Regions from separate parts of the Kineococcus gypseus genome, predicted to be linked through region 3. Evidence: riboswitches for the same ligand, from Rfam matches in the RefSeq annotation. Region 3 holds a riboswitch; each other region holds the start of a gene.
What was found. Region 3 has a riboswitch for S-adenosylmethionine ahead of ACRYMN_RS03970 (sulfite exporter TauE/SafE family protein). Riboswitches for the same ligand answer to the same signal wherever they lie in the genome.
Positions count from the first base shown of each region.

Region 1 (3,246 bases), on a different contig from region 3:
GAGGTGCTCGGCGTGCTGCGCGGCCTGGGCTACGGCGAGACGGCCTCCTACGCGCGCGTGGCCGCCCTGGCGGGCAGCCCGCGCGCGGTGCGGGCGGTGGGCACCGCGTGCGCGCGCAACCCGCTGCCGCTGCTGGTGCCGTGCCACCGGGTGGTGCGCACCGACGGCGCGGCCGGGGGGTACCTCGGCGGCCCGGCGGCCAAGCGGCTGCTGCTGGCGCTGGAGGTGGGCACCGCGCCCGGCACCGCGCGCCTCGACGCGGGCGGGCGCGCGCGGCAGGCTGGTGCCGTGAGCGGGACGAGCGCCGAGGACTTCCAGCCCGAGCCGGCCCCGGGGCCGGAGGACGTCGAGGCGGTGCAGGAGGCGGCCGAGCGCGAGCGGCTGCGCGCCGAGGGCGAGCGTCCCGAGCCCTCCGACGCCGACGACCGCGAGGAGCCCGTCCCGTCGGCGGACCCCGACGTGGACGCGCCGGGCTGAGCCGCCCCGGGCGGGCCGGGGCGGCCCGGTCGGCTGCCGCGCCCGCGCGGCGCCCGCAGCCTACGGTGGTCGGGTGAGCACCGCCGCCGACGCCGACGACGCCTTCGCCGAGCTGCGGCGCGAGACGCCGACCGAGCGGCTGGACCGCAACTGGGTCGAGCTGCTGCAGGAGATGCGGGTGGTGCAGACCGGTGTGCAGCTGCTGGCGGGCTTCCTGCTGACCCTGCCGTTCCAGGCGCGCTTCGAGGACCTCGACGCGTTCCAGCGCGGGGTCTACGTGGTGGTGCTCCTGCTCGCGGTCCTGGCGATCGTGCTGTTCATCGCGCCCGTCGGCTACCACCGCGCCCTCTTCCGGCGCCGCTCCAAGGGCCGCCTGGTGCGCGCGGGCACGCGCTTCACCACCGCCGGCCTCGGCGTCGTCGGGCTGGTCGTCACCGGCGCCGTGCTGCTCGTGGTGGACGTGGTCAGCGGGCGCGCCCCCGCCGTGGCGGCGGCCGGGGCCGTGGCCGTCGCGGTGCTGGTGAGCTGGCTGCTGCTCCCGCTGCGGGAGGTGCGCGCCGTGCGCGCCGTGGCCGGTGCGCCGGGGGCGGGTGCGCCCGGGGCGGGCGCCGGCGGGGGTGCCGCGACCCGTCTTTGACGCCCGATCCGGCGCCGATTAGAGTCCGGCCCAGGCATCGAGCGTCAGCGACAAGCCCTGGCTTGCTGACCGGCAACCCTCGTCCGCGGTGGGGTGCTCCAGGTGAAAGCCCGGCGGGACGGTGCGTCCCGCAAGCGTGTGGTCGAGCGGCGCAGCGCGCGCTCGCCCTCCCCGGCAGGAGGCTGTTCGTCGTGATCCCGTGCACCACCTCCCGCCCCGCGGCCTCGTGCCCCCGGGGCGGTCCCGCGACCCGCGGCTGACCCCCCCCGCGCGCCCGAGCGGCGCCACCCGTCCCGCCCCGCGGCCCGACCCCGGTCCGCCGCGCACCCGAACCCGCACCCGCGAGGAGCCCGCCTTGTCCAGCACCACGCCCCCCGCCCTGCCCGAGAAGCCCCGGCGCAGCCGGCTGCCGCTGATCGTCGGCCTCGCCGTCGCCGTGGTGGCCGCCGTCGTCGTCGCCCTGCTCGTGCGCGGCGGCGACGACACCGCCACGACCGCCGCCGGCGGCGGCGAGGTGCGCACCGTGCGCATCGGCGTGACCGACCAGGCCGAGCCGTACTGGAACACCTACGTCGACCTGGCGCGCGAGCGCCTCGGCGTCGAGGTGGAGCTGGTGAACTTCTCCGACTACAGCCTGCCGAACCCGGCGCTGAGCCAGGGCGAGGTGGACCTCAACCAGTTCCAGCACGTGCAGTACCTGGCGAACTACAACGTGACCGCCGGCGACGACCTGCAGCCCATCGGCGCCACCGCCGTGTACCCGCTGCCGCTGTACTCCACCACCGTCGAGGAGCCCGGCCAGTTCGCCGAGGGCGCCACGATCGCCATCCCGAACGACGCCATCAACGAGGCGCGCGCGCTGCTGGTGCTGCAGGCCGCCGGCCTGGTGACCCTGGCCGGGGGCGGCACCGCGTTCTCCACCACGCAGGACGTGGAGTCCGCGCGCGTGGAGGTCGTCCCGCTGGACGCCTCGCAGACCGCCGGCGCCCTGCAGAGCGGGTCCGCCGACGGCGCTGTGGTGAACAACAACTACGCCACCAGCGCCGGGCTGTCCCCGGACGACATCGTGTTCCAGGACGACCCGGCCAGCCCCTCCGCGGCCCCGTACGTGAACCTCTTCGTCTCGCGCGCCGAGGACACCGGCGACCAGACCTACCTCGACCTGGCGAAGCTCATCCACGACCCGGCCGTGCAGGCGGAGTTCGTCGAGAGCTACCCGCAGGCCGTCGTCCGCGACACGGAGGCCCCGGTCCTGCAGGAGGACCTGGCCACCGTGGAGGAGGACGCGCGGGCGGCGCAGGGCTGAGATGTCCGAACCCCTCGTGCGCCTGCGGGGCGTCACCAAGCGCTACGAGCGCGGCGGCAGGAGCGTCACCGCCGTGGACGACGTCAGCCTGGAGGTGGGCACCGGCGAGGTGCTCGCCGTCATCGGGTACTCCGGGGCCGGCAAGTCCACGCTCGTGCGCCTGGTGAACGCCCTGGAGGCGCCCACCTCCGGCGGCGTCGAGGTGGCCGGGCGGGAGCTGACGCGGCTGCCCGAGAAGGAGCTGCGGGCGGCGCGCCGGGAGATCGGCATGATCTTCCAGCAGTTCAACCTGTTCCGCTCGCGCACCGTGGCCGGCAACGTCGGCTACCCGCTGAAGGTGGCCGGGGTGCCGAAGGCGCAGCGCGAGGCGCGCGTGGCGGAGCTGCTGGACTTCGTGGGCCTGCTCGAGCGCGCCCACGCGCACCCCGAGCAGCTCTCCGGCGGGCAGAAGCAGCGCGTGGGCATCGCCCGCGCGCTGGCGACGAACCCCCCGCTGCTGCTGGCGGACGAGGCCACCAGCGCCCTCGACCCGGAGACCACCACCGAGGTGCTCTCCCTGCTGCGCAGGGTGAACCGCGAGCTGGGCGTGACGATCGTCGTCATCACGCACGAGATGGACGCGGTGCGGCAGATCGCCGACCGCGTGGCCGTCATGGAGGCCGGGCGCGTCGTGGAGGTCGGCGACGTGTACGACGTGTTCTCCGCCCCGCGCACCGCGCCGGCGCGCCGGTTCGTGCGCAGCGTCCTGCACGACCGGCCCTCGGCCGAGCAGCTGGCGCGCCTGCGCGCGCACCACCCCGGGCGCCTGGTGACCGTGCGCATCACC
Region 1 is NZ_JBJLRD010000061.1:3,127-6,372, forward strand. It holds partial or broken gene ACRYMN_RS18215 (methylated-DNA--[protein]-cysteine S-methyltransferase) at 1-225, shown strand, start outside; gene ACRYMN_RS18220 (DUF6328 family protein) at 551-1,114, shown strand; SAM riboswitch class IV at 1,148-1,257, shown strand; gene ACRYMN_RS18225 (MetQ/NlpA family ABC transporter substrate-binding protein) at 1,470-2,420, shown strand; gene ACRYMN_RS18230 (methionine ABC transporter ATP-binding protein) at 2,422-3,246, shown strand, end outside.
Region 1: it holds a riboswitch for S-adenosylmethionine, as region 3 does, so the genes downstream of both, ACRYMN_RS18225 (MetQ/NlpA family ABC transporter substrate-binding protein) here and ACRYMN_RS03970 (sulfite exporter TauE/SafE family protein) in region 3, are expected to answer to the same signal.

Region 2 (3,246 bases), on a different contig from region 3:
ACCCCTGCAGACGCTTGGTGTTCTGCTCGGTGGTGACGTACCCGGGGTCGGCGTCGTAGAACTTCCCGCCGAGCTGCTCGGCGTAGTCGTTCAGCTGGGTGACGCTGCGCAGGCCCTCCAGCTCGCCGCCGGGCTCGACGGCGTAGCGCGGCACGAACCAGCCCTGGGAGGCGTTGCCGTACGTCTCGGAGACGATGTCGACCTGCTCGGCCGCCTCGTCGGCGAACGCCTGCTGGTTCGGCAGGGCGACCTCCGTCAGCAGGTCGACGTCGCCGCGCTGGGCGCCGGCCCACGCGGCGGCCGGGTCGAGCTGGGTGGTCTCCAGCTCCGCCACGCCCAGGTCGGGGTGGTCGGCGGCGATGCGCGCGAGGATCGCGTTGGTCAGGGCGGCGGCGCTCCAGCTGAACTGGGCGGTCTGCACCGTGATGCCCTCCTCGCCGGAGGCGCCGGTGGAGGAGTCCCCGCCGCAACCGGCGGTGGCCAGCGAGGCGGCCAGGGCGGTGGTCAGCAGGATCGATCGGGCGCGGGGTCGAGCGGGCGCGAAGCGCATGGTTCCTCTTCATCCGGGGTGCTCCCGCGACCCCGGGGTCCGCTCGGTGTTGCGGGGCCCCGGGGCGGGAGCGGGTGACGGGGTGGTGGCGCGGGTCCGGCCGGAGCGGGTCAGCCCACCACGGGACCGCGGGGCTCGTCGCCCCGCAGCGTGATGCGGTGCATGACGCGGCGCTGGTCGCCGTAGTCGCGGGTGGCGTAGTGCACGGTGGAGCGGTTGTCCCAGATCGCCACGTCGCCCACGGACCAGCGGTGGCGCACGACGTGCTCCGGCTTGGTGGTGTGCGCGTAGAAGAGGTCGAGCAGGTAGCGGCTCTCCGCGTCGGAGACCCCGGCGATGTGGGAGGTGAAACCCGGGTTGACGAACAGGCCCTTGCGGCCGGTCTCGGGGTGCACGCGCACCACCGGGTGCTCCACGGGCACCAGGGCGCGGAACCGCTCGCCCTCCCACGTCGTCTCGCGGCCCTGCCGCTGGGCGAGGTAGTAGCCGAACTCGCGGGTCCCGTCGTGCACCGCGGTGAGCTGGTCGGCCAGGCGCTGCACGGGGGCGCTGAGGGACTCGTAGGCCAGCTGCAGGTCGGCCCACTGGGTGTCCCCGCCCAGCGGCGGCAGCACCACGGCGCGCAGCACCGACCCCAGCGGCGGGCGGCGCACGAACGTCACGTCGGTGTGCCACACGTCGGCGAAACCGCCCTCGGCGCTGTCCAGCGCGTAGATCTCGGGGTGCTCCTCGTCCACGCCGGGAACCACCGGGTGCGACTCGGTCACGTCCCCGAAGCGCCGGCCGAAGGCCACCTGGCTGTCGGGGTCGAGGTCGTGCTGGCCGGGCAGGAAGAGCACCTTGTGCTCGGCCAGGGCGGTGCGCAGCGCCCGCACCTGCGCGTCGGTGGCGCGCGCGAGGTCGAGCCCGTGGACGCGCGCGCCGAAGGACGGGCCGAGCGGCTCGAGGTCGAGCGGTTCGAGGTCGAGGGGGGCGGGGGCCGGCTCGGCGGCGCGCGGGGCGGCGACGGGGGCGGGCGCGGCGGTGCTGAGGGTCATGGCTGTTCCGTTCGACGGCGCGGGGACGTGCGGGCGGCGGGTGCTGGGGGCTGTGCGCCCTCCACGGGCGCGTGCCGGGGGAGCGGCGCGGTGCGGCGGGTGGTGCCGCGGGTGGTGCGGGCCGGGGTCAGCGACAGATCGCGCTGGTGCACCGCATGAGGTCCACGTGCCATCGCGCGGTGAGGTGGCTGCTCGTCAGCGCCCGGGCGGCGCCGGACGGGGCGGGCTCCCCGAGGTGTGCGGACACGCGTTCCTCCATCGGTCCTGGCGGGAGCACCTGCCCTCACGGGTGGTTGCTGCGGCGTCGACGAGCCAGGTCTCTCAGCCGCTCTGGATGGTGCGCCGACGGTAGGAGGCGGCGCGGGTGGGCGTCAAGCGCAGCGCCGGGCGCCGTGGGAGGGTGGCCGCCGGGCCGCGCCGAGCACGGGCGGCGCCACGACCCCGGAGGAGCCCACCACGTCCACCCCCACCGCCGCGCGGGCCCGGGCGCGCCGCCGGCTGCCGCGCACCGCCGCGTTCGCCGTCGCGTGCGCCGCGCTCGTCCTGGTCTTCGCCTCGGCCGGCACCCCGATCCCGCACTACAACGACTACCGCGCCCGCGACGGGCTGACGAACGCCGACCTGACGGTCGCCACCGTCGTCTACCTCGCCGCGGCGGCCCTGTCGCTGCTGGTGCTCGGGCGCCTGTCCGACCACCTGGGGCGCCGGCCCGTGGGGGTGGCCGCGCTGCTCGGCTCCGCGCTGGGGCTCGCGGTGCTGCTGGACGTGGACGGGCTCGCCGAGCTGGCGGGCGGGCGGTTCCTGCAGGGGCTGTCCACGGGGCTGGCCTCCAGCGCGCTGGGCGCGCTCGTCGTCGACTCCGCGCCCGAGCGGCGCCGGTGGCTGCCCGCGGCGGTCACCGGCACCGCCCCGATGCTGGGCATCCCCGTGGGGGCGCTGGTCTCCGGGGCGCTGGTGGACCACGCGCCCGCGCCGCGCCAGCTCGGCTACGTCGTGGTGGGCGGCCTGCTGCTGGCGGCCGCCGCGCTGGTGGCGCTGAGCCCGGAGACGGTCCGCCGGACGACGGCGCGGCGCGCGGCCGCCTCGCTGCGCCCGCGCGTGCTGGTGCCGGCCGGGGCCCGGCGGGCCCTGCTCGTCGTGGCGGCGCTGGTGCTGGCCACCTGGTCCGTGGGGGGTTTCTACCAGGCGTTCGGGCCCTCGATCGCCCTCGACCAGCTCGGCTCGGGCGCGGCCCTGACGGCCGGTGCGGTGTTCGGCTCGTTCACCCTGCTCAGCGTCCTGGGCGGTCCGCTGGCGGCCCGGCTGCGCCCGGACCGGGCGGTGCGGCTGGGGGCGCTGGCCTACGCGCTGTGCTTCGCGGGGGTCCTGGCCGCCCTGGCCGCGGGGGCGGTCGTGCCCTTCCTCGCCGCGAGCCTGCTGGCGGGCGTGGCGCAGGGCGCCGCCCAGACGGCGGCCATGCGCAGCCTGCTGGCGCGCACCGCGCCGGCCGAGCGCGCCGGGTCGCTCTCCACGGTCTTCCTGCTCAGCTACGGCAGCGCCGCCGTCCCCGGGCTGCTCGCCGGGCGGCTGACCGGGGTGCTCAGCACGCCGCAGATCGCCGCCTGCCACGGCGTGCTCGTCGTGGTGGGGGTGGGTGCCGTGCTGGTGCTGGCCCGGCCC
Region 2 is NZ_JBJLRD010000009.1:28,047-31,292, forward strand. It holds gene ACRYMN_RS04980 (glycine betaine ABC transporter substrate-binding protein) at 1-550, opposite strand, end outside; gene ACRYMN_RS04985 (TauD/TfdA dioxygenase family protein) at 661-1,587, opposite strand; SAM riboswitch class I at 1,840-1,928, opposite strand; gene ACRYMN_RS04990 (MFS transporter) at 2,131-3,246, shown strand, end outside.
Region 2: it holds a riboswitch for S-adenosylmethionine, as region 3 does, so the genes downstream of both, ACRYMN_RS04985 (TauD/TfdA dioxygenase family protein) here and ACRYMN_RS03970 (sulfite exporter TauE/SafE family protein) in region 3, are expected to answer to the same signal.

Region 3 (3,246 bases):
GACAGGCCCACGTACAGGCGCCCGTCCTTCTGCTCGTGCACGCCGACGTGGTCGCCGCGACCGCGCGGCGCCGGCGGCGGCGGCCCGTCCGGCAGCGCCCGGCCCAGGTACTCGCGCTCGAGCACCTCGCGGAAGCGCTCGGCCCCCCAGTCGGCCACGAGGTACTTCAGCCGCGCCTTGTTGCGCAGCCGCCGGTAGCCGTAGTCGCGGAAGATGCTCACCACGCCCAGCCACACCTCGGCGGCGTCGGCCGGGGTGGCGAACGCGCCGAGCCGCTGTGCCAGGTGGGCGCTGGTGGACAGCCCGCCGCCGACCCAGACGTCGTAGCCCGGGCCCAGCTCGGGGTGCACCACGCCGACGAGGGAGACGTCGTTGATCTCGTGGACGACGTCCTGGCTGGGGTGCCCGGTCACCGCGGTCTTGAACTTGCGCGGCAGGTTGGCCAGCTCCGGGTCGCCGATGAAGCGCTCGACGATCTCCTCGACCACGGGCGTGGGGTCGATCACCTCGTCGCGGGCGATGCCGGCCACGGGGCTGCCGAGCACGACGCGGGGGGTGTCGCCGCACGCCTCGGTGGTCTGCAGGCCCACGGCCTCCAGCCGCCGCCAGATCTCCGGCACGTCCTCCACGCGCACCCAGTGCAGCTGCACGTTCTGGCGGTCGGTGATGTCGGCGCTGCCGCGGGCGAACTCCTCGGAGACGCCGGCGACCACCCGCAGCTGCTCGGTGGTCAGGGACCCGCCGTCGATGCGCACGCGCAGCATGAAGAACTCGTCGGAGAGCTCCTGCGCGCTCAGCTGGGCGGTGCGCCCGCCGTCGATGCCCGGGCGGCGCTGCGTGTACAGCCCCCACCAGCGGAAGCGGCCGTTGAGGTCGTCCGGGTCGATGGAGGCGAAGCCGCCGTGCGCGTACACCTGCTCGATGCGCTCGCGCACGTTCAGGCCGCCGTCGGCCGCCTTGAACTCCTCGTTGTGGTTCAGCGGCGTCGTGCCGTCCACGCGCCACTGGCCCTCGCCGCCGGCGCGCGCGGGGCGCGGCCGGCGCGCCGCGGTGCGCGGGCCCGCCGGGCCCTGCTCGGTGGAGGTGGTGCTGGCGTCGGGTGTCATCGGACCTCACGGGGGAGCGGGCTCCTCGTGAGGAGGAACCTCAGGCGGTGGGGTGCAGCGCGCGACCGCGGCGGCAGGCGTAGGTGCTCTGCAACCGCATGAGGTCGACGTACCGGCGCGAGACCAGGCGCACGGCGGGGAGCTGGACCACGGGTCCACGGTAGAGCACGCCGGGGCCAGCTCCAACACGCCGGCCGCGCCGGCGCGCTGCGGCGCCCAGCGGCGCCCAGGGGCGACCTGCGCCGAACCTGTTGACCTGCGTCCGGGGTGCCCCTACCGTCGGGAGCGGTCACGAGTACCAGCGTCAAGCCCCGGCTCGCTGGTCGGCAACCCTCCTCTCGCGGCGGGGTGCTCCGGGTGAGGACCTGGCCGGTCGCGGACGTGCGCCCGGCAAGCGCGGACCTGCGGGTCCCCGGGAAGCGAAGTGGACCCCTCGTGCAGAAGATCGCCCTCCTCGCCGTCGTCGGGCTGCTCGCCCAGCTGGTCGACGGCTCGCTCGGCATGGCCTACGGCGTCACCTCCACCACGCTGCTGCTGGCGATCGGCGCCAACCCGGCGGCCGCCTCGGCCACGGTGCACCTGGCCGAGATCGGCACCACCCTCGCCTCCGGGACGGCCCACTGGCGCTTCGGCAACGTGGACTGGCGCGTGGTGCTGCGCGTGGGCCTGCCCGGCGCCGCCGGCGCCTTCGCCGGCGCCACCGTGCTCTCCTCGCTGCCCTCCGAGGCCGCCGCGCCGGTCATCAGCGCCCTGCTGCTGGTGCTGGGCGTCTACGTCCTGCTGCGCTCGGCCGTCTCCCGCTTCGACGAGCGCTCGCTGCGCAAGCCGCTGCGCCGCCGGTTCCTCGCGCCGCTGGGGCTCTTCGCCGGTTTCGTGGACGCCACCGGCGGCGGCGGCTGGGGGCCGGTGGGCACCCCGGCGCTGCTGGCCTCGGGCCGGCTGGAGCCGCGCAAGGTCGTCGGCTCGGTGGACACCAGCGAGTTCCTCGTCGCGGTGGCCGCCAGCGCCGGGTTCCTCGTCGGCCTGGGCTCGCAGGGCATCGCCTGGGCCTGGGTGGGCGCCCTGCTGGCCGGCGGCCTGATCGCCGCCCCCGTCGCCGCCTGGCTGGTGCGCTACGCGCCGCCGCAGGTCCTGGGCACCGCCGTCGGCGCCGTCATCGTCCTGACGAACTCGCGCACCCTGCTGCGCAGCGACGCGGTGGGCGCCCCGGACGCCGTGCGCTGGGCCGTCTACGCCGTGGTGCTGCTGGCGGGGGCCGTGGCCCTGGCCCACGCGCTGCGCCGGCACCGCCGCGCCCGCCCGGTGCCCGCCCAGCGCACCGGCGCCGCCGGCCTCGTCGGCGCCGTCGAGCCGGAGAGGACCCCCGCGCCGTGACCTACGTGATCGCCCAGCCCTGCGTGGACGTCAAGGACAAGGCGTGCATCGAGGAGTGCCCGGTCGACTGCATCTACGAGGGCAAGCGCTCGCTGTACATCCACCCCGATGAGTGCGTCGACTGCGGCGCGTGCGAGCCGGTGTGCCCGGTGGAGGCCATCTACTACGAGGACGACGTGCCCGAGCAGTGGTCGGCGTTCACCGCGGCGAACGTGCAGTTCTTCGACGCGGTCGGCTCGCCCGGTGGTGCGGCCAAGACGGGCCTGATCGAGGCGGACCACCCGGTGGTGGCCGCGCTGCCCCCGCAGGGCGGGGAGCGCTGAGGTCGGTGAGCGTCGCCGCGCTCGTGGCCGGCGGTGCCGGCCGCCCGACCCTCAGCTTCGAGCTGTTCCCGCCGCGCTCGGAGGCCGCGCGCGACGCGCTGCACGGCGCCGTGGCGCAGCTGGCCGGCGCCGGGCCGGACTTCTTCTCCGTCACGCACGGCGCAGGCGGCACCACCCGCGCCGCCGGGTGCGAGCTGCTGGCGCACCTGCGCCGCGAGACGCGCGCGGTGGCGATGGCCCACCTGACCTCGGTGGGCGCCACCCGCCGGCAGGTCGTGGAGCTGGCGGAGGAGTTCTTCGCCCGCGGCGTGCGCGACGTCCTCGCCGTGCGCGGGGACCCGCCGGCCGGGCGGCTGCCCGACCCGGCCCCCGAGGACGCCGTCACGCGCGCCTGCGACCTCGTGGAGCTGGTGCACGTGGCCGACCGCCGCCACCGGGTGCGC
Region 3 is NZ_JBJLRD010000007.1:60,116-63,361, forward strand. It holds gene ACRYMN_RS03965 (nitrite/sulfite reductase) at 1-1,106, opposite strand, end outside; SAM riboswitch class IV at 1,394-1,509, shown strand; gene ACRYMN_RS03970 (sulfite exporter TauE/SafE family protein) at 1,542-2,480, shown strand; gene fdxA (ferredoxin) at 2,477-2,803, shown strand; gene ACRYMN_RS03980 (methylenetetrahydrofolate reductase) at 2,809-3,246, shown strand, end outside.